Regions from separate parts of the Sinorhizobium sp. BJ1 genome, predicted to be linked through region 1. Evidence: riboswitches for the same ligand, from Rfam matches in the RefSeq annotation. Region 1 holds a riboswitch; each other region holds the start of a gene.

Region 1 (5,520 bases):
GACCTGCAACACAACTGGATCCAACGCCGGCCCTGCATGTGGAGACGGCAGTTCTGCATGGCAGCTATCGTTGCGATCCGGCGACCCTTGCAACGACTGTCCCTATCTATCTCTCGAACGCCTATGCTTTCGAATCCATTGAGCACGCATCGGACGTCTTCGATCTACGCCGCGAGGGGCGCACCTATTCGCGGTTGATGAACCCGACGACGGATATATTCGAGCAACGCGTTGCGGCTCTGGAGGGTGGCATCGCCGCCTTGGCAACTTCGTCGGGGCAAGCTGCGATTATGCTTGCAATCCTGAACATTGCTGCTGCCGGGGATAACATCGTGAGTTCCGCTCACCTATATGGTGGGACAATCAATCTGCTCGCCAGCACGTTTCAACGGCTCGGGATCGAAACGCGCTTCGTCGATCCGAGCGATCCCGAACGCTTCAGCGAAGCCTCGGACCACCGCACGCGCTGTTGGTTTGCCGAAGCGTTGCCCAATCCGAAGCTCAGCCCCTTCCCAATCGTCGAGGTTGGGGCGATCGCGCATGAACTCGGGATCCCGCTCATCATCGACAACACAATGACCCCTCTCATCACACGCCCCCTTGAACTTGGCGCCCATGTGACCTTGCACTCTACTTCGAAATATATCTGCGGCCACGGCACCACGATTGGTGGCATTATCGTCGATGGCGGTACCTTCGATTGGGCCGCTTATCCCGAACGCTTTCCGTTGATGACGTGTCCTGACATTTCCCATGGCAACATCCGCTGGCTCGATGCGGCGCGTGATCTGCCCGGCCTCTATGGATCCAGCCCGTACTTGCTCAAGATGCGCAACACACTCATGCGTGACTTTGGACCCTGCCCATCACCATTCGCATCATTTCTCTGCATTCAAGGCCTGGAAACGCTAACTTTGCGAATGCCACGACATTGCTCCAATGCTCGCCAACTCGCCGAGTATCTCAAGGCGCATACCAGCGTTCTCGACGTCACCTATCCGACTTTTGGCGGGACTGTCGAACGGCATCGTGCCGAGCAGAACATGGGCGACCATGGGGGCCCCATGATCGTCTTCGAGATCGCTGGAGGCATCGATGCCGGTCGCCGTTTTATCGAGCGCCTGCAGCTCATCTACCACGTTTCAAATATTGGCGACGCGAGGACGCTCGCCACACATCCAGCCTCGACGACGCATGCTTCGGTGCCACGCGAGGCGCGTCTGGCTGCCGGCGTTCGCGACGGAACAATTCGCATCTCCGTTGGACTTGAGCATATTGAGGATATCATCGCCGACATCGGGCAAGCCCTTGACCGAGCCTAAAATAGTGACAGCGGTGGGAGAATGTGGCCCGGCGATCGTTGGTGTCGTTACCGACCGCCGAACGGTGGAGGGCGTTGACTATGAGACCGTGCGCGTGCGTTATCTCGAAGCCCTACGCTTTACGGCGGGCGTCTTGCCAATCGTCATCCCAGGGGGCCTTACGGATCAGGATTTGCGGACCTGCTTGTCGGCCCTCAATGGCGTGCTGCTGACCGGAGCGGAGTCAAATGTATCACCTTCACTTTATGGGGGGCCAGAGGCTTGTTTAAAGACGCTCGATCTCGACCGGGACAGGACAAGCTTTGCTGCGATCAAGATTGCGTTATCATCGGGCATTCCCCTGTTCGGAATCTGCCGTGGGTTGCAAGAACTCAATGTCGCACTGGGCGGCACCCTCTCCAGCAACATCTCGGAAGGTGAACGTCGAATCTCTCATTCGGAAGACCTCTCTCTCCCGCGTGACCTTCAATATGCCCCCTCGCATGCAATTCTAGCTGAAGGCCACGGCCATATCGCCCAGTGCATCCGCCGGTCGCATAAGGATCCAGTCCTGGTCAACACCCTGCATCGGCAGGGAATCGCGCGATTGGCCGATGGCCTTGCTGTTGATGCGCGATGCGTGGACGGCGTCATCGAAGCCGTATCTGTAAAGGACGCGCCAACGTTTGCCGCCGCTGTGCAATGGCATCCTGAATGGTTTCACGCTGAGGATCCGCTCAGCGTCGAAATCTTCCGTGCATTCGGCGAGGCCTGCTGCTCGCACATGATAGCAACAAAGTTACAGCCATGAAGAATAAATATCTTTCGCCAATCCTTGGAGCCGTTTTTGCCCTTTTAGCAGCTCTGTCGAATGGGACCGTGGGGGTGCTTTCTCGGTCCGCCTTCAATGAAGGCCTCGACCACACCGCGGTCGCATTCTGGCGTTGCGGCATCGCGCTTTCGCTGCTGTCAATCGTCATCCTTTTGAGGCCTGCGGGCTTGGCCAGAGTAGGCTCCGAATTCACGGGGTCGTGGAAGATCGCCGTTTGCTCCGCGCTTGGCATCTTCACGCTTTATCATTTCGAAACCCGAGCTTTCGCTTATGCGCCGATCCCATTGGTTGCCATCCTTGTGTTCGCTGGCGGCCTTGGTGCAATCGCGCTCGACATCCTCATCCTGAAGGAAAGGGTAACGACGCGCAAGGCGTTCGCTATGACCATGGTCTTTCTTGGAGGCAGCTTCCTGATTGCTGGTGACGGCCTGGTGATTGGAAGCATTGCCGGCGTCATCCTCGCCCTTATCGCGGGGCTAGGTTACGCCAGCTTTATCTTCGCATGGAAGTTCTTTAAGCTCCGCTCATCCCTAGAGAATTTTTGGTGGTTCCTGGCTTATGGCTTTGTAATGCTCGCTGTTCCTTATGCTTGGAGTGGCGCACAAGTCCCGTCAGTAAACGCGCTACCAAGTTTGCTATCGCTGGGGGTTATCCCATCATTTTGTGGATTCTACTGCACAATTCTCGCTCTTCAGTGTATCGAGGCTTACAAGACGCAGGTCATCGAATCGAGCGAGCCATTCTTTTCCGCGCTCTTCGCAGCCGTATTCTTCGGCGAATGGCTGACAAGTTCAGGAATGTCTGCTGCACTGGCTATCATCGTCGGTGCGTTGATCACATCCATGCCTGAGCGCCGTGCCGTCTCCATGCAAGTACATCCAATTGGCGAAGGGGAGTAGGTCACCATGCTTATTGGCCCGGTGCGGATGTCGCTGCGAAAACGGCCAACTGAAAGAACAAACAGGAATATTCTGGTCGTGAGTTGAATGGGGGGTTAGATCTGCCGTGCAGATATGGACAGAACAAGCGGCATAATGACATAACAATGTCTTTATGTCATTGACCAATCTCTCTCGTGCTGCCATTGTTGCGGTATCGTGGTTCTGCGGATCGTCTGGTCCGGAGCTAAGAGGGAATCCGGTGACGGTGCGTGTTGCACCCATGCCGGGACTGCCCCCGCAACTGTAGGCGGAGAACTGTCATCCAGCATGTCACTGAGGAAGACGCCTCGGGAAGACGGATGGCGGTGATGACCCGCAAGTCAGGAGACCTGCCGCGATAGATAACGTCCACGGGCGGGGTGTCCCGGTGTGCCGCTTTTGCGAACGGCGCGCTTTTGACCGTCTCGCCGATGCGTCGTGCCCATGCCTTGCCCATAACCTTCGGGGTACAAGGAAATGAGCATCAAGACGGCAAACCTCGGCTTTCCCAGGATCGGCAGGAAACGCGAACTGAAATTCGCGCTCGAAACCTATTGGGCAGGCAAGAGCGATGAAACGGCGCTCCTGGCGGCAGCGTGCGAGCTGCGCCAACGGCACTGGAAACTGCAGCAGGAACACGGGATCGACGTGATCCCTTCGAACGACTTTTCGCTTTACGATCATGTTCTCGACCACGCGGTGATGGTCGGCGCCATTCCGGAAGGCTACGGCTGGACGGATGGACCGGTTGCGCCCGACACCTACTTCGCGCTCGCGCGAGGCGAGAGGGGCGGCAAGCAGGCCGATTGCGGCTGCATAAACCCGCACGACGCTGGCCGTCCGGCACTTGAGATGACGAAATGGTTCGACACGAACTACCACTACTTGGTCCCGGAATTTCAGGCGGGGCAGTGCTTCTCGCTCACCCGCAACAGACCACTCGACGCGTTCCTCGAAGCCAAGGAGATCGGCATTCACACGCGGCCCGTGGCCCTCGGTCCGGTGACCTTCCTCAAGCTCGGCAAGGCGCGCGACGGTTCGGACCCGCTCGACCTCCTCGACCGGCTGCTCCCGATCTACCGCCAGATCCTGGCGGAGCTTCATGAGGCCGGTGCGGACTGGGTGCAGATCGACGAGCCGTGCCTGGCTCTCGACCTGACCGACAAGGAGCGGGATTGCCTGACGCGGGCGTTCTCGGCTGTCGCCCTAGCTGTTCCGGACCTTTCAATCATGGTGGCAAGTTACTATGGCGCCTACGCCGACAATCTTGCGGCTGCCCTCGCACTGCCAGTGGATGGTTTGCATATCGACGGCATCAGGATCCCTGAAGAACTGAAGAGGATCGTGGCGGATGCGCCACCGCATCTCACCCTCTCGCTCGGCGTGCTCGACGGCCGCAACATCTGGCGTGCCGACCTGGATGCCGTTCTTCGCGACCTGGCCCCCCTGGTCGAGCAGCGGGCAGCGGACAGGCTGCAACTCGCACCCTCCTGCAGCCTGCTGCATCTGCCCTACGACCTTGCCGACGAGACGGCGCTCGATCTCGAACTCAGGGCGTCGCTCAGCTTCGCGACCGAGAAACTCGAGGAACTGGCAGTGCTGAAACAGGCGCTCTCAGGCAACCGGGACGCGGTCGAAACGCGGATCGGGGCGTCGGTTCTGGCCGTTGCCGCTCGCCGGGCATCCCGCGAGGCGCATGATCCACTGGTCGAGGGGCGGTTGAAGTCTTTGACGCCGGAGATGGCAAAGCGGGTAAGCCCATTCGCAGCGCGGAAAGATGTTCAGGCCCGCCATCTGTCCCTGCCGCCCTTGCCGACGACCACGATCGGATCCTTCCCGCAGACCGCCGAGGTCAGGGCTGCCCGTGCAGCGCATCAGCGTGGTGAACTCTCGTATATCGACTACCGTGCCTTCCTCGCGCGGGAAACGGAGGCGGCGATCCGTTGGCAGGAGGACATCGGCATCGATGTGCTGGTGCATGGCGAGTTCGAGCGCAATGACATGGTTCAGTATTTCGCCGAGCAGATGGACGGCTATGCCTGCACCAGGAACGGGTGGGTTCAGAGCTACGGCTCCCGCTGCGTGCGCCCGCCGATCATTTTCGGTGACGTGTCGCGACCACGCCCGATGACCGTGGACTGGGCCCAGTTTGCGCAATCCAAGACCTCGAAGCCCGTCAAAGGCATCCTGACAGGGCCGGTGACCATGCTGCAATGGTCCTTCGTCCGTGATGACATCCCGCGCGCCGACGTGTGCCGCCAGATCGCACTTGCCATCCGCGACGAGGTGTCCGACCTCGAGGCGGCGGGGATCGCGATCATCCAGATCGACGAGCCGGCACTCCGGGAAGGTCTGCCGCTGCGCCGTGCCACCTGGCAGCACTACCTGGACTGGGCGACCGAGAGCTTCCGCCTCTCGGCCTCCGGCGTTGCCGACCAGACCCAGATCCACACCCATATGTGCTATT
Region 2 (5,520 bases), on a different contig from region 1:
GCGAGCTTTCTACCATCGACACGGCGCTTCTCCTGGCTGGCGTCCTGACGGCTGCCGCCTATTTCTCCGGGGCCGATCCGAGTGAGGCGGAGATCCGAAGCCTTGCCGCGCGGCTCAATGGGCGGGCGGATTGGGCCTGGGCGCTCAACCGCGGCGATACGGTGACAATGGGCTGGAGGCCGCCCGGGCGCTTCCTGAAGCACCGTTGGCACGGCTATAGCGAGGCGCTGCTTCTCTACGTGCTGGCACTCGGCTCGTCCACTCGGCCCATTGCCCCGGAGACCTACGGCGCCTACTCGACGGCGCACGAGTGGCTGACGATCGACGGGGCGCCGCACCTGCATGCGGGTGCGCTGTTCATCCACCTCTTTCCCCATGCATGGATCGACTTCCGCGGTATACGCGATAAGGGGATGCGGGAGGCTGGAAGCGACTATTTTGCGAATACATGCCGGGCGATTGCGCTCCAGCGCGCCCATGCGGAAGAAAATCCTCACGGTTTTTCCGGCTACTGCCGCGACCTCTGGGGCTTCAGTGCCTGCCATGCGCCGAAGGGCTGGCTGCAACTGCGCGACGGCCGGCGGCAGAAGCTTCTAGGCTATGCGGCGCGCGGCGCCCCATTTGGCGCCGATGACGGGACGCTGGTTCCATGGGCGCCGCTTGCCGGCCTGCCTTTCGCGCCGGACGACTGCCTGGAGGGGCTTTCCCATATGCTTGCGCACTATCCGGCGTTGCTTTCCGACGGCCGCCTTCCGGGCGGCTTCAATCCGAGCCTGCCGGGAGGGGCGCGCGAGGGCTGGGTCGATGACAGGATCGTCGGACTTGACCAGGGGTTGGCAGTCATGATGATCGAGAACTGGAGAAGCGGCCTCATCTGGGAACTCACACGCAGCATCCCGGCCTTCAGCCGGGGACTGAGAAGGGCCGGCTTCGAAGGCGGATGGCTGGCGCCGGGCGTGGTCTGATGGATGAGAGAATGGGGCAAAGGCAGCGGGGAAGCGCAGCACGCGGGGCGGCAGTGGCAGCGATCGAATGGCTGGCGGCCGCTATTCCGGAAGTCGCCTGTTCAATTGCGAACTCCGATGCAAACTTCCAATCCCCAGGCGGTTTTTGGTCAGAGGCGGAGAACCTCGAGACCTGCCTTACCTATCAGGATCGCTTTGCGTCTGGCATGGACGACAAGGTCAGGGCGGCGCACCTGATCGCCTTTTACAGTCACCAGCTGAGCCTTGCGGCGGGAGCGATCCATCTCGCCAGCGGCCTCGTTCCGATCGTCGCGGCGCTGCGGTTCGAAACCTTTTCGCGACCTCTCAACGGGCGGACGCTCACGGCAGGCCGCTTTCATTTCCTCGTCGAGCTTCCGCAGAGCGAGAGTGAGATGGAGCGGGAGGCGTTGGACCAGCGCCTCCATGATGGCTTCGTTGCGCACATCAAGCCGGTGATCGCGTTTCTGAAACGCCGCTGCGGCCTGTCGGCCCGCGCGCAATGGCGGCTAGCCGCAGACAGTCTCGCCGGTGCTTTCCTGGAGATCGGGCGGCGGCGGCAAGAGGAAGACAAGGCGATCGAGCAGGCGCTGGCGATCGTCAACCACGCTCACTCGCCGCTCGCGTCGCGGCAGCTTCATTACGAAAGGATCGAGGTTGCTTGCGGTGGTGGGGGAGAGGTGCGCTCCAGGACCTACCGGATACGCGGCGGCTGCTGCCTCTTCTATCGTGCCGATGGCGGCAGCTACTGCGACACCTGTGTGCTGCTGGAGCCTGAACTTCGACGAGATCGGCTACGGGCCCATTTGCTCGCCAACGAAGTGTGACGTGAGCCACACCCCTGGCCTTCTCCCCGCATGCGGGGAGAAGAGACAAGCGGCGAACGGACGCATGTGGGCTAGTTCACCCGGAGAAACCGGTCGTTGATGAAACCGGAGACGATGCCAAGCACGAGCCAGAAGGCGAGCGTCGTCGCAAGCGCGGCGACGGCGAACTCGGCGCCGAGCACGGCCGGCACGTTGCTGGAGATGTCGAGCGGCTGCGGCGCGCCATAGAGGTGGGGAGCAGCGACAAGGACGAGACCCCCCAGCTTGGCGACGATTCCGTGCCGGAGTGCCAACAGGTAAAGGCCGGCGGCGGAGAGCAGTATCGTCGCCACCCACCATGCCTGACGGTCGCCAAGCTCGGCGGCCGGAAAGCCCGGCAGTTCCGGTGGCAAGCCGACTGCGGGCAGCAGGTGCACCGCCAGCCAGCCGAAGGCGCCCCAGAGCGCGCCGTTGGCAAGCGTGATCGGATAGCCGACCACCAGGCTGATGCCGGCAAGCAGCAGCGAGAAGCCTGCACCGGTGACCAGATTGGCGGCAAGCGTGCCGGAAAAGCGGCTCATGCCGAACATGATGCCGCCTTCCTCGTGTTCTTCGCCCTCATGGGCATAGGCGGGCGTGACCGGGGAAAGCGCGGCAAGCATGTCGCCCAACGACGGGGCGCCGTTCAGCAACGAATGCTGCTGATGATCCGTGGCCGCCGGCTGCTCACCGGCTGGCTGTCCGGGGGCGGCTGGCACTTCGCCTTCGAATTCTTCCGCATGCAGGATGAGCGGCGTGACGCGCAATTCCTGGGCGCCGGTCATGAAGACGCCGGCTACCAGCCCGGCCACAATCGCGGCCAGAAGTGTCTTGACGATCATTGTCGTTTTTCCTCGGCGGGCGCGGTCGCCCTGCGGCAGCCGGCCCCGCTCCATGGACGCAAACCGGCGCTTGCCGGCGCGTGCCAGCGGCACGACGCTCCGAGCACCGGCGTGTCGGTTGTTGCTTCGTTCGATCTGGAACGCGGCCAGCGTTCCATAGCTTCGCTTAGTGGCAGGGGAAGCCGTAGGAATGACGCGTGTCGTGGGCCGTGTCATGCAGCACGGCCGAATTCGCCAGGCCGGCACCGAAGACCAGGAAGCCACCGATCATGAGGGCAATGATACCCGCGGTCAGTCGGTCGCTGAGGGAAAGCGGAATGCTCGAAACAGTAGACGTAGCCATGACAACCTCCGTGATGGCAATGGGATATTCCCCTTGGGCACTATGCCCGCATCGCTTGGCAGGTTTCCTGGCTCGCAGCGTCAGATGCCCAGATTAGGCACCAGGGATTTGCCTCACCTTCCCAGTTCGAACCGCCCTCTCGCGGTTTTACCCAGTGGCTTCTTCCGGATCGCTCCGGAATAGCAAATTCACGCTGCTCTACAGTCGCGGGGTCGGCCGTGATTGAGATGCCCAGCTTGGGTCCACCCGTCACGTTCCCGTTTACTCCCGAAACGCGTTCGCATTCCGGGAACCAACCGATCATCGATGATTAGGTGGGGACGCCGACGATGTCAATCGAGCCACAGCGGAAAGTACGAGAGGGTTTTGCGAGCTTGCGGTGCAGGCACGTGGTACGGGACAACCCCTGATGACTGTGATGCGTCAGTCGGTTATTCCTTCCTTGACTTGCTCAGGTTCAAGCCGGGGTGATCGTCGGCTATGGCCGCGAAACCAACCGCAACCAATGTCTGGAGTGTCGCGTGATGATTGCCTTTGTTCCCGCACTGGCCTTCGCTGCCGTCGTCGGCTCTGGCCTGATGGCTGGGCTCTTCTTCGTCTTTTCCGTCTGCGTCATGCAGGCGCTTTCGCGGCTGCCGCCCGAAGAGGGTATCGCTGCGATGAACGCCATCAACGTGGTCATCCAGAATCCGCTGTTTCTTACGGCCTTCATGGGAACGGCACTTATTGGCCTCGCGCTCATCGTTGCCGCCTTTGTCTGGGGCGGGGAGGGGAGCTATCTGCTGGCAGCGGGGGGGCTTGCCTATATCGTCGGCACGCTGATGGTGACGATCGTCTTCAACGTCCCCTTGAACGACGCACTCGCAGCGGCCCGCGGTGAGGCTGCGGTCGAAATCTGGCAGCAGCGTTATCTAACGGATTGGGTCTGGTGGAACCACGTCCGCACAATCGCCTCGATCGGGGCGCTGGCGCTCCTTGTGCTCGGCTACGCCCGAAGCTGAAGCGCAGCGTCAAACACTGGACCGCATGAGATTCGGGAGGAAAACATGACTGTCCGACGCATCGTGCCCAATCTTCAGGTGTCCGATCCCACATCGGCGCACCGCTTTTATGCGGACCTGCTCGACCTCGAGATCGTTATGGATCACGGCTGGCTCGTCACCTTCGCAGCCAAGGGCAGTTCATCCATGCCGCAGGTGAGCTTCGCCACCGAAGGCGGATCGGGAACGCCGGTGCCGGCGCTCTCGATCGAGGTGGATGACGTGGACGAAGTCTATGGGCGTGCGAAGGCTGCCGGTGCAGAGATCGTCTACGATATCACCGACGAGCCCTGGGGCGTGCGGCGCTTCTTCCTGCGCGATCCGTTCGGCAACATAGTCAACATCCTGTCGCATTGAGCGGGGCACGAACCCCGGCGCAACCGATCAGACGGTCGTCAGTGCGTTGGCGACGTCGGCGACGAGATCGTCCGGATGCTCGATGCCGATCGACAGGCGGATGGTGGATTCGAGCACGCCGATCCGGCGCCGCACCTCGATCGGCACGCCCGAGTGAGTCATGGCAGCCGGGTGGCTGGCGAGCGATTCCGTGCCGCCGAGGCTGACGGCGAGCTTGAAGATCTGCAGGGCGTTCAAGAAACGGAAGGCTGCCTCCTGGCCGCCGGCGATGTCGAAGGAGAAGGTCGAGCCGGCGCCGGTGCACTGCGCGGCAAAGACGCGGCCGACCGGCGAGGCTTCGTCGTGGAAGGGCAGATAGTGGATCCCTTCGACCTTCGGGTGGTCGCGCAGGAACTCGGCGACGATCCGGGCGTTGTCGTTCGCCTTCTCCATCCGGACCGACAGCGTTTCGAGCGACCGACCGAGCATCCAGCAGGAATGCGGGTCGAGCTGCGTGCCGATCGAGCCGCGAAGCGCCTTCACCTGTTTGATGAGCGCCTTGGAGCCAAGGACGGCGCCGGCGATAAGGTCGGAGTGCCCGCCGACATATTTGGTGAGCGAATAGAGCGACAGATCGGCGCCGTGTTCGATCGGCTGCTGGAAGACCGGGCCGAGCAGGGTGTTGTCGCAGGCGACGATCGGCCTCTGCCCCTGTCTTTCGCTGATTTTTTCGGCGATGCGGCGGATCATTGCGACATCGACAAGGCTGTTGGTGGGGTTGGCCGGCGTCTCGATGAGCACCGCGGCGATCCGTCCCCTGCTCATCGCCTCCTCGGCGGCAGCGCTGACCGCCGCTTCGTCGGTGCCATCGGCAAAGCCGACGGCATGAATGCCGAGACTGAGGAAGGTCTTGGCGAGCAGCGTCTCGGTGCCGCCGTAGAGCGGCTGCGAATGCAGGATCGCATCGCCCGGCCGCACGAAGGCAAGCAGCGTGGTGGCGATTGCCGACATGCCGGAGGAAAACAGCGCGCCGGCCTCGGCCCGCTCGTACACGGCAAGCCGATCTTCGACGATTTCGCTGTTCGGGTGGTTGAAGCGGGAATAGACGAGTCCGGCACCGACGCCCGCCGG
Region 3 (5,520 bases), on a different contig from region 1:
AGATACGGAGGAGAGGTGCCATTTACCCTGGAGACTTTCTTGGAAGTTTCGGTATGGGCCGCGACCGCTATTTCCCAGCTACTCCGCTTCGGCTCCAGCAAAGAGCGCTTCGAAGCGCGGTTTGGCTCGGGCGGGAACCTCGATCGCGCGATAGCTCTGCTGCAGTTCGACATGCCCGACCTTGATCAGCATGACCATACCCATGGCGTAATGCGGCGAGCATTTGATGCCGTAGAAGCCGGGCTTATCGAAGGTGACGACGATCTCCTCGTTGATCTTGCACTTAAATCCCGGATGCCCGTCCGGAACCATTCCGTCGATCGTCGCGGCGTTGTGGCTCTTGTTGGTGGCGATGAACTTGACGCTGTCGCCCGGCCGGAGCGCAAGGAAATCCGGTTCGAAAACCATCGAACCCTTCTCGCCCCGGTTCAGCATCTTGACCTCGACCGTCTCGGCGCTCACCAAGGCCGGCATCGAAATGGCAATCAGCACGGTCAACAGCAGCCTGACAAGACTGATCATGAAATCCTCTTCAGCATCGGCTTTTCGGCAGGCGGGGAACCGGGGGCGCGGTAACGGATATGGCAGCGGCCGTCGCCCTGGTACTCGACATCAACGTCGACGCCGAAGACGGTGCGGATTCGCTCTTGGGTGAGAACTTCGTGCGGCCGTCCCAATGCAGTGACGCGACCGCCGCTCATCAAGGCGATGCGGTCGCAGAACATGGCGGCATGGTTGAGATCGTGAAGTGCGGCAACCGCCGTCAGCTTCTGCTGGCGCACGAGATGCAGGAGACCGATCTGATGGCCAACATCGAGGTGGTTCGTCGGCTCGTCGAGAAGGAGCATCTGCGGCTGTTGTGCCAGGGCGCGGGCGATGTGCAGGCGCTGCCGCTCCCCGCCCGACAGCGTGTGCCACGTCCGCGCCGCAAGCTGCGCCATGCCGACATTGCGGATCGCCTCGTCGACGATCTCGTCATCCCTCGTCGACCACGGTGTGAGAGGGCCGAGATGCGGCGTGCGGCCGAGTTCCACCGCCTGGCGCGCCGAAATGCGCTCGCCCGTTTCGGCCTGCTGCTCGACCAGCGCAATGCGCTTGGCAATTTCCTTCCGTCCCAGCGTGTCGACGCCCTGTCCGTCCAGCAGCACCCGGCCGGACCGCGGCCGCCGGAGGCCGGCAAGCAGCGACATCAGGCTGGTCTTGCCGGAGCCGTTCGGCCCGACGATGCCGAGAAACTCGCCCGCGACGACGTCGAGCGAGACATCCCGGAGGATGGAAACTCCACCCGTCGACCACGAGACATTGCAAGCGGAGAGTTTCATCGAACTGTCCTGCGCTGGCTGAGGATGACGGCAAAGGCCGGTGCGCCGACGAGCGCCGTGACGACGCCGATCGGCAGCACCTGCCCCGGAATGATGACGCGCGACACGATGTCGGCGGCGATCATGAACACCGCCCCGATCAAGGCGGCGGCGGGAAGCAGCAATCCGTGCCGGACGCCGACGATCATCCGGGACACGTGCGGGATGACGAGGCCGACGAAACCGATCGACCCGACGATGCTGACCATGGCCGCCGTCATCATCGCCGATGCGCCAATCAGGACGACATAGACCCGGCGCACCGGGATGCCGAGCGAGGCGGCGGACTCGGATCCGAAGGTGAAGGCGTCGAGCGCCCGCGCGTGCCACAGGCAGACAATGAGGCCGACCACCGCGACAGGAACGGCGAGCCAGACATCCGGCCAGCGCACGCCGGAAAGATTGCCGAGCAGCCAGAACATGATTGCGCGCGCCTGTTCCGCATTGGCGGCCTTGGTAACGATGAGCGACGTGAGCGCGTTGAAGAGCTGCGAGCCGGCGACGCCGGCCAGAATGATCGCGCCATGGCCCCTGCCGGCACGCATCGCCAGAAGGCTGACGAGCCCGAAGGCGAGAATGGCTCCTGCGAACGCTCCGACCGGCAGCGTCAGCAGGCCGGCGCCGATGCCGAGAACGGCGACGCCGACCGCACCGGTCGATGCACCCGCCGAGATACCGAGAATGTAGGGGTCGGCCAGCGGATTGCGCAGCAGCGACTGCAGCACGACGCCGGAGACCGCCAGCGCCGAACCGCAGCAGGCGGCCACGATGGCGCGGCTCACCCGGTAGTTCCAGATGATGCCCTCGTCGAGCGCATCGAGGCCGTATCCGGCATCCCACAATCGGTTGGCGACAGTCTTGGCGACGACGCCCATGGGAATGGCCGTCTCGCCGATCGCCGCGCCCAGCCAGAGCGCGACCAGTAGCACGACGAGCGCCAGCAGGCTGGCGCTCGTCCGCGACAAGGATGGCGCGATGCCTATCACTTGTTCAGGCCGGATTTCTCGACGGCATCGGCCAGCACCTCGATGCCTTCGATGGTCCGGATCGTCGGGTTCATCGCCTGGGCGTCCATCTCGACGACGTGGCCCTCTTTCACCGCAGGCATCAGGCTGGTTACCGGGTCCGACTCCAGGAACTTGTGCTTGACGGCGACGTCGTCGGCGGGGAAGCGACGGCGCTCCATCTTTCCCGCGACGACGAGCGTCGGGCCGGACTTGGCGATGGTTTCCCAGCCGACGGTCGGCCATTCCTCTTCGCTGTCGATGACATTGTCGATGCCGAGCGCCCGCATGATATAGCCCGGCGCGCCGTTCTTGCCGGCGACGTAGGGATCGATGTCGAGCTCGGCGCTCGAGAACCAGAACACCGCGGAGAGCTTGCCGTTCGCCGACGCGATCTTCTTCTTCGCCGCATCCTCACGCGCCCTCAACTCGGCGACCAGCTTCTCGCCGCGCTCCTGGACGTTGAAGATCTGGGCGAGTTCGGTGATTTCCTGATAGATGAGGTCCATCGTGAAGACCGTGTGGCGAACGCCATCGCCGCCGCCGCTATTGTCCTTGCCGACGCAATCGGCAGGCGACGTGTAGACCGGAATGCCGAGTTCTTCGAACTGCTCGGGCTTGGCGACGATGCCTTCGCGCCCGACATGCCACTGGAACTGCGCCGTCACGACATCCGGCTTCTTGGCGACGACGCCTTCGAAACTCGGGTCGTTGTCGGCCAGCCGCTCGACGTTTGCATTCGCGTCCTCATAACCCTTGATGACCGGACCGATCCAGACGGCGGTACCCACCATCCGATCCTGAAGGCCGAGCAGGTACAGGATCTCCGTGCTGCTTTGGCCGATCGAGACGGCGCGTTCGGGCGCCTTCGGGAAGGTGACCGGGCGGCCGCAATTGGTAAGCGTCAGCGGATAGCTGGTTTCGGCGGCCTGGGCCTCCATGCCGATGGCCGCCAGAAGAACGGCAGCAGCCCACAGGATGCCGCGATTAGATTTCGCAAAGATGCTTTTCATAAGTCTATTCCCCGGATTCGATGAAGCGGCCGCACGGAATGCGGCCGTTCGTGGCGCGGACGGACGGAGTCAGACCGCCTGCCGACAGCGCGACGGCGTCGAGGAACGGGGAAGACCGCAGGCTAAAAGGCGCAGATCGGCGCGAGGAGAGGTCATGCTGTGTCCTGTTCCGGGCATCCCCGCCCGCATTGGAGTGAACGCATGACGGCAGGTCTCCTGGCTCGCGGATATCTGCCGTCCACCTGCCTTCCCACGATCGAGCTCGCAGTGGCATGACGCTTTCGCGTCACTAGGATGGGCGGCAATCCGCTTACAGTTGCGGGGGCAGCCACGGTCTTGGTCCCTCTTGGGTCGTCCGCACCGTGTTCCCTATTAATCCCCTTCGCTTCATCGTAGGGGAACCGTCACTGGCTTCATTAAATAGTTGATCTCAGCTGGTCAAGGCCGGTTCTATCGCCATGCCGGAGCGTCAAAAATCCCAGTCCTCGTCCTCCGTCGCGACCGCCTTGCCTATGACATAGGACGACCAGCCGCGAAGAAGTCATGGTTTTCGTCGGCGGCCGGCGAGAGCGCCGACAGGATCGCGGGGTTTGCAGGCTTCCGGCGGGAACAGCGCCTCGTAGCCAAGCTTCATCAGCGCCTTGTTGGCGTTGTAGTGCAGGAATTTATTGACGTCTCGGTGAGGCCGACGCCGTCGTAGACCGCTTCGGTATATTTCACCTCGTTGTCGTAGAGCCCGAGCAGCAGGTCGAAAGCGAAGTACTTGATGTTGGTAAGCACCGCCTCCTCGTGCGGCGTCACCGGATAGGCCATCAGCTTCACGCGCCGACACCGTTCTGGATCGTGCCGAGCAGCGTCAGGCCGGTGAAGCGAGACGCCGCGATTGCTCCCGACGGCAGCAAGCAAAAACGTCTTCCTGCAACAGACGCCACAATCAAGTATAATCCTTGAGCAATCACGGAGACAGGAGGAGGGACAGATGTCCGTCGACGCAGGACCGCGAACAGTGGGCGCCGAATATGCGATCGAGTATCTGCAGGAGCATCCGGAAGCCGGCCTCTGCTGCGAGGATCGGCGCTGCTGGATCACGCCGAATGCAAACGAGACCGACCGGCAGGCCCTGCTTCTCGAGGCGATCGAGGCCGAGCGGCTCAAGGACGATCCTCGCCTCCGACTCGTGTCCGGAATCGCCCATGCGGGCCGATCGCTCTGGGTCGTTCGAAGAATGACATGACGACATGGATACGAGCGAGTTAATCGCGTTGCGCTGAGCCACGCGCACGAATGCCGTTGACGATCAGGCGGATGCAACTGCGCATGAAGCCCGGCTTATCCGGACCAACCGGCCATTCGGAGCCCTGGCCGGTCTTGAGTGCCGCGGCGGCGCGGATCAGGTCCATGATGCGGGCGGTCGCCAGCGCGTCGCCGCCCCAGGAATGCATGTGAGCGGCGGTCCGGGTGTGATAATGCCTGCTGCAATGCCGGCGATTTTCTTGAGAGACCATATGACAGACATGACCTCGACACTCAGGATCTTTGAACCCCGTCCCGGCGTGTTTGCCTATTACGATGGCCGCGTCGAGGGACGGAGGCTTCATGGCGCCTCGCCAAATTGGCTCGATGACGGTGCCTACGGATTGGGCGTCGCCTCCTATGCCATCTTCGACGCGGGCGAGGCGCTCGTTTACGATACGCATATCTCGCTTGCCCATGCGCAGGCCGTCAGGCGACATCTCGAGGGGCTTGGCGCAACCTCGTTCCGGGTCGTCCTCAGCCATTGGCACAACGATCATGTCGCAGGCAATGCGGTTTTTGCCGATTGCGAAATCATCGCGCTCAAGCTGACAGCCGATCTGCTTCATGCCAATCGCGAGGAGCTCGCCACGCGCGTCCCGCCCATCATCCCGCTCGTCATGCCCAGCCGGCTCTTCGAGACGAGGCTGGACCTGGAAATCGGAAGCCGCCGTGTCGAACTTCACCATTTCGACATCCACAGCGCCGACGGCAATGTCCTGTGGTTGCCGGACGAGAGAATTCTGTTGGCCGGCGATACGCTCGAAGACACTGTCACCTATGTTTCCGAAGCCGAAAATACGGCGAAGCACATTCGCGAATTGGGGCGCCTCGCGACCTGGCCGATCG
Region 4 (5,520 bases), on a different contig from region 1:
CCGAGCGACAGAGGGAACAAGCGGTCGACGTCGTCGGCCGCCTTCTGGATATCCGCGAGAATGCAGCCGGCGTCGGCAACGATGACATTGCCGACAGGATCGATATCGCGAATCCGGTTCATGCGCTCGAGCGACAGCACCACGTCGGACTTCCCTTCGCGCGGGATTTGCCCGGCCACGTGGCCGGTGTTTCCGCCCTGCGGCACGATGGCCGTTTGCGTCCGGCTGGCGAGCTCAAGGATGCGCGAGATTTCGTCGACCGAACCGGGCCTGAGGACAAGCGGGGTGGTGCCGCGGTAGAGGCCGCGCGATTCGACCAGATAGGGTGCCGTCTCCGCCGGTCCGGTCAGCGCATGGCCCGGCCCGACGATGTCGGTGAAGGAGGCGATCAGTTCGGGAGAAGGAATTGTGGTCATGATCCTGCCTGGGATTTCTCTTGCCGAAACAGCCCGGCTGCGCACGTTTCGCGCTTCCGGTCAGGCCCTCGGGGCGGCCGCCCGCTCGAGGCGGTCGACGATCGCTTCGCCGAGACCCTGGCGCGGGACCGGCCCGAAAGCGATACTCGCAGCGCCGCTCGCATCCGCCTTCTTCATATAATCGAAAAGATTGGCGGCCGCTTCCCTGAGATTGCCGCTGGGGCTGAGGTCGAGGACGATCGCCGCGGCGATCTCGCCGGGTAGCGCCTTGCCGCCGAAGCGGATCAGAGCCTCGCCTTCGCGGACGTCCTTGGCGTTGAGCCGAACCGCGGCGCCCGGCGCATAGTGCGAGGCAAGCATGCCCGGCGCTTCGATCGTGGCGCCCGCCGCTTCCGGTCGTTCGACGGGAAGGCCGGTCAACGCCTCGATCTCGGCCGCGTCGAGACCACCCGGCCGAAGCAGCCGGAGGCTGCCGTCCTCGACCTTGATGATCGTCGATTCGAGGCCGATCTCTGCAGGACCCGCATCCAGGATCAGTTTCAGCTTCGGCCCGAGGTCGACCTCAACATGCGTTGCGCTGGTCGGACTGATCCTGCCCGACGTATTGGCGCTCGGGGCCGCCAGCGGCCGGCCAAAGTGTCCAATCACCCGCCGGGAGAAACCCTCGGGCATGCGGATACCGAGCGTGTCGAGCCCGGCGGAGGCCAGCGCATGCACGCCGCTTTCGGGTCGCTGCGGCAGGATCAGCGTCAGAGGTCCGGGCCAGAAGGCTTCCGCGAGGCGCCGGGAGATTTGATCGAACGCCACATGCGCTTCGGCCATTGCCATGTCGGAGACATGGCAGATCAGCGGATTGAAGCGCGGCCGGCCCTTCATCTCGTAGATGCGGCTGATCGCATCGGCATTGGTCGCATCCGCAGCAAGCCCGTAGACGGTTTCCGTCGGGATCGCGACCGGTTCGCCTTCTGAAAGCACGGCGCAGGCCTTTTCGATCGCTCGATCCGGTTCGTTGCGCGTATCGATGATTTCGGCCATGGCGGTTCCGATCCTTTCCGTCGCTTCCTTAACGGAGGAGGAGGGAAAACAGAACGACTTTCTTCGCCGACGGGCGGGATCAGAGGCTCCGAATAACCCGCCGCAAAGCCTCGTCGCGTGCGCCGAGCATCAGGACGTTCTTGAGCGCCACTTTCGGGTCCTGCGTCCGGAAGATCAGCCCATTGCCGCGAACGTTGCGATTGATGGCCATTTGCCCAAGTTCGGAGTCCGGCGCGATGGCGACGGCGAAATACATGCGTGAATAGCTGGTTTGTATCCGTTCGAAGAAATGCGTCTCGTCCCCGAGGTCGGAGAAGAAGTTGGCGAAGTAGAAAGCCCAGGTGATTTCGCGCGATTGGTTGAGCTTCGCCTTAGCGGCTGTCACATGGCAATAGCCGAGGTGGGGGCTATCGGCGAGCGTCCGGTGGAAGATCATCTTCGGGAACTGGATGAAGGCGTGAAAGCCGTTGATCCGCTTGTGAGTCGTCTCTCCCGCCGCCTGCAATTTCTGGCCGGTTCTCTCGGCCACCTCTTCATGGGTCATGTAGCGGCGCTGCTCGGGCATCCACGGGCGGCGCCGGTCAATGCGGCCGGTGCGCAGGAACTCCGTGTGGCCCGCCGTTTTCGGCGTCGGCGCCTGCGCTTTGCCGGAGGCGTCGTAGTATCTGAGCTTTGCCATCGACCTCTGTGTCACCTAATCCGTCAAACGGATTGATCCGTCAGTGAACGCTAAATCACTATGGTTAACAGAGTATTTCGGGCGCCACACTGGCTGCTCCGCATCGCCTGTATGTCGCAAAATGGCCAGTTGTCTTCGCGGCGGGGATGGCGCGGTTAAGAAAAGCTTCAGCTGCTGAAATAGACATCTATCATCTTGTTTATTATAGAAAATGTGACGGACGTCTCCATGCGGCCGCGCGAAAATCTCTGTCGTCTTTCCGGAATGGAATGTCGCACACCGGCAATTGCCGAGCCGGGCTGCGCGCTTAGATTGGGATGCTCAAGGTGCCGCCTCTAAGAGGGGGCGGAGAATTGGGAAGCCGGTCAAATCCCGGCGCTGCCCCCGCAACGGTGGTGGAGTGAAAGCCACGGCAGAGAGCCACTGGACAGGTCGTCCGGGAAGGTGCCGGGCTGGTCCTTCGGGGACGACTCCAGAGCCCGGAAACCAGCCTTGGAGCGAAACGACCGTAACAGGTTGCGGCGGGCAGCCGGATCGGAGCTATGGCGTACGGCAAATCACCGGCGCGGTTCCTGTCCTGCCTGTCCGAAACAGGGCTAACGAGGACATGGGCATGGACACTCAGAATGAAATGCTGCGCAAGCTGAAGACCCGCCGCGAGGGCTACAGCCTCGACCGGGCCTTCTACATCGACCCGGACTATTACCGACAGGACCTGGAGCATATCTGGTACAAGGACTGGCTCTTCGTCGGCCACGACTGCGAAATCCCGCGGCCTGGCAACTATTTCACCCTGCAGGTCGGCGACTATCCGATTGTCATCGTGCGCGATCGCCAGGGGGCAGTGCGGGCGCTGCATAATTCCTGTCGCCACCGCGGCTCGCGCGTTTGCACGCAGCACAAGGGCTCCTCGGCCAAGCTGGTTTGTCCCTATCATCAATGGACCTACGAACTGGACGGCAGGCTTCTCTTCGCCCGGCAGATGCCGGAGGATTTCGATCCCGCCCAGCACAGTCTGAAGCCGGTGCATTGTGAAACGGTCGGCGGCTATATCTTCGTCAGTCTCGCCGAGCAGCCGATGGATTTCCAGCCGTTCCGCGACACGGTCGCCGGCTATCTCGCACCGCATCGCCTCGGCGAAACCAAGGTCGCCTATGAGAGCACCATCGTCGAGAAGGGCAACTGGAAGCTCGTCTGGGAAAACAATCGCGAGTGCTACCATTGCGCCGCCAATCACCCGGAACTCTGCCGCACCTATCCGGAGGCTCCGACAGTGACCGGCGTCCAGGGCGCCATGGACGACCCCGAAATCGGTGCCCATTGGGAAAGATGCGAAGCGGCGGGACTGCCGAGCGCCTTCAGGATCGGACCGACCGGCCAGTTCCGCATGACGAGAATGCCGCTGATCAACAGGGCCGAGAGCTATACGATGTCCGGCGAGAAGGCCGTCCGCAAAGAGCTTTCCGCCGGCGTCAGCGCCAAGGGCATCGGCACGCTGCTTCTCTTCCACTATCCGACGACCTGGAACCACATCCTCGGAGACCACGCGATCACCTTCCGCGTGCTGCCGCTCGGGCCGGAACTGACGCAGGTAACCACCAAATGGCTCGTCAACAAGGATGCGGTCGAGGGGGTCGACTATACGCTCGAGGACCTCACCCATGTCTGGACGGAGACCAACGATCAGGACCGGCAGATCGTCGAGGAAAACGCTTTCGGCATCCGCTCGCCGGCCTATGAGCCGGGTCCCTATTCGGCCGAACACGAGGGCGGCGTGATGCAGTTCGTCGACTGGTACTCGCGCTTCATGGTGGATCGCCTCCAGGGCAAGTCCTCTCCTTTGTCGCGGGTGGCCTGACCATGGAAATGGCCCGTTCCTTTCATCATTTCGACGAGCTTCATCCCTGGATCGACCGCCAGCACCTGCTTGAATGCACCTCCGTGGTCGCCGAGACCGCGGATGTGATGACCTTCACCTTCCGGTCGGACAAGCCGGCCTGGTTCCGCTACCTACCCGGGCAGTTCGTGACGCTGGAACTGCCTGTCGGCGAAGAGCCGGTCTTTCGCACCTATACGCTGTCGTCCTCGCCGTCCCGCCCGCTCTCCGTGGCGGTGACGGTCAAGGCCCAGCCGGGCAGCATCGGCACGCGCTGGATGTTCGACAATCTGAAGCCGGGTGTCGTGCTGAAAGCGCTGGGTCCGCTTGGCGATTTCAGCTTCGTTCGCCATCCGGGCGAAAAATATCTCTTCATCTCGGCCGGCTCCGGGATCACGCCGATGATGTCGATGGCCCGCTGGATGGCGGATTGCACGCCGGAAACCGATGTCACCTTCATCTCCTGCGCCCGGCAGCCGGAGGATCTTCTGTTCAAGTCGGAACTCGAGGTCCTGGCGCGCCAAATGTCGCGTCTCAATCTCGGCTTCTTGGTGGAGGGGCACGAAGCGCGTCACGGCTGGCACGGGCTGCGCGGCCGCATCGATGCGACGAAGCTGCCGCTGCTTGCGCCGGATTTTCTGGAGCGGACGGTCTTCTGTTGCGGCCCCGAACCCTTTATGCGGGGGGTCCGGGAGATGCTGAAAGGGGCCGGTTTCGACATGGCCCGCTACCATCAGGAAAGCTTCCAGCCGGCAGCAGCCCCCGCGGCGGAGGAACTCGCCATTCGCGCCGGACCGGCGGGGAGCGCCGGGGCCGAGGCGGCGCGGGTGACTTTCACCATGAGCGGCAAAGAAGTCTCGGCCGTCCCGGGCCAGACGATCCTGCAGACGGCACGCGCCAACGGTGTGCGGATCGGCGCGGCCTGCGAGGGGGGCATTTGCGGCACGTGCCGCGTGCTGAAGATCGCCGGCGATGTCGAGATGAACCACAATGGCGGCATTCTCGATGACGAGGTCGATGAGGGCTATATCCTCGCCTGCTGCTCGCGGCCCGTCGGCGACGTTCAGATCGAGGCATAAGTCGTTCTGCCGCTGGCCAGGTCAGCGACGCTTCGGCTGATTTGGCAACTCCGCCTCGGCAGCCTTTATGCTGATCGAACCGGTGACCGTTGCGTCGACGCCGGTGCCCGATCCGCTGTCGGCCTGGGCCCGGCTGATGAGCAAGGGCTTTGCGAGCGGGACGGAGGTCGCCGCGCTGGCTGCCGGCGCCCTGCCGACTTTTGCGGAGGCGATGACGGTGACAATCGGCGGCTTCTCCGGGAGGAGGGAGCCATGTGCCCACACCTTCTTCAGCGCTGAAGCGCTCATCGCAGCGACGTTCACGTCGATGTCGTTGAGCGTGCCCGGGACGCGATAGGGGCAGCGCTTCTTGCCGCAATTATGGGACGACGAGAACTGCCACAGCGCGTAGCCGTCCCAGTTGCCCATAGGAAAGACGTCGCGAATGTCTGGCTT

What was found. Region 1 has a riboswitch for cobalamin ahead of metE (5-methyltetrahydropteroyltriglutamate--homocysteine S-methyltransferase). Riboswitches for the same ligand answer to the same signal wherever they lie in the genome.
Region 2: another riboswitch for cobalamin. It lies ahead of CO676_RS07445 (CbtB-domain containing protein); the one in region 1 lies ahead of metE (5-methyltetrahydropteroyltriglutamate--homocysteine S-methyltransferase).
Region 3: another riboswitch for cobalamin. It lies ahead of CO676_RS35235 (ABC transporter substrate-binding protein); the one in region 1 lies ahead of metE (5-methyltetrahydropteroyltriglutamate--homocysteine S-methyltransferase).
Region 4: another riboswitch for cobalamin. It lies ahead of CO676_RS05490 (aromatic ring-hydroxylating dioxygenase subunit alpha); the one in region 1 lies ahead of metE (5-methyltetrahydropteroyltriglutamate--homocysteine S-methyltransferase).

The regions. Positions count from the first base shown of each region.
Region 1 is NZ_NWTH01000031.1:50,379-55,898, forward strand. Features, by position in the region: gene CO676_RS27960 (O-acetylhomoserine aminocarboxypropyltransferase/cysteine synthase family protein) at 1-1,322, shown strand, start outside; gene CO676_RS27965 (gamma-glutamyl-gamma-aminobutyrate hydrolase family protein) at 1,336-2,112, shown strand; gene CO676_RS27970 (DMT family transporter) at 2,109-3,032, shown strand; cobalamin riboswitch at 3,215-3,426, shown strand; gene metE (5-methyltetrahydropteroyltriglutamate--homocysteine S-methyltransferase) at 3,531-5,520, shown strand, end outside.
Region 2 is NZ_NWTH01000004.1:270,818-276,337, forward strand. Features, by position in the region: gene CO676_RS07430 (glucoamylase family protein) at 1-965, shown strand, start outside; gene CO676_RS07435 (ferric iron reductase) at 977-1,810, shown strand; gene CO676_RS07440 (CbtA family protein) at 1,882-2,670, opposite strand; gene CO676_RS07445 (CbtB-domain containing protein) at 2,837-3,013, opposite strand; cobalamin riboswitch at 3,053-3,325, opposite strand; gene CO676_RS07450 (anthrone oxygenase family protein) at 3,538-4,014, shown strand; gene CO676_RS07455 (VOC family protein) at 4,060-4,410, shown strand; gene CO676_RS07460 (cystathionine gamma-synthase family protein) at 4,438-5,520, opposite strand, start outside.
Region 3 is NZ_NWTH01000010.1:50,869-56,388, reverse strand. Features, by position in the region: gene CO676_RS15960 (pseudoazurin) at 79-522, opposite strand; gene CO676_RS15955 (ABC transporter ATP-binding protein) at 519-1,322, opposite strand; gene CO676_RS15950 (iron ABC transporter permease) at 1,319-2,347, opposite strand; gene CO676_RS35235 (ABC transporter substrate-binding protein) at 2,344-3,306, opposite strand; cobalamin riboswitch at 3,567-3,799, opposite strand; partial or broken gene CO676_RS15940 (ribonucleotide-diphosphate reductase subunit beta) at 3,848-4,146, opposite strand; gene CO676_RS15935 (hypothetical protein) at 4,358-4,612, shown strand; gene CO676_RS15930 (hypothetical protein) at 4,632-4,820, opposite strand; gene CO676_RS15925 (MBL fold metallo-hydrolase) at 4,884-5,520, shown strand, end outside.
Region 4 is NZ_NWTH01000003.1:430,149-435,668, reverse strand. Features, by position in the region: gene CO676_RS05510 (FAD-binding oxidoreductase) at 1-416, opposite strand, end outside; gene CO676_RS05505 (L-threonylcarbamoyladenylate synthase) at 477-1,451, opposite strand; gene CO676_RS05500 (DUF6656 family protein) at 1,531-2,130, opposite strand; cobalamin riboswitch at 2,438-2,640, shown strand; gene CO676_RS05490 (aromatic ring-hydroxylating dioxygenase subunit alpha) at 2,744-3,988, shown strand; gene CO676_RS05485 (hybrid-cluster NAD(P)-dependent oxidoreductase) at 3,991-5,085, shown strand; gene CO676_RS05480 (glycoside hydrolase family 25 protein) at 5,107-5,520, opposite strand, start outside.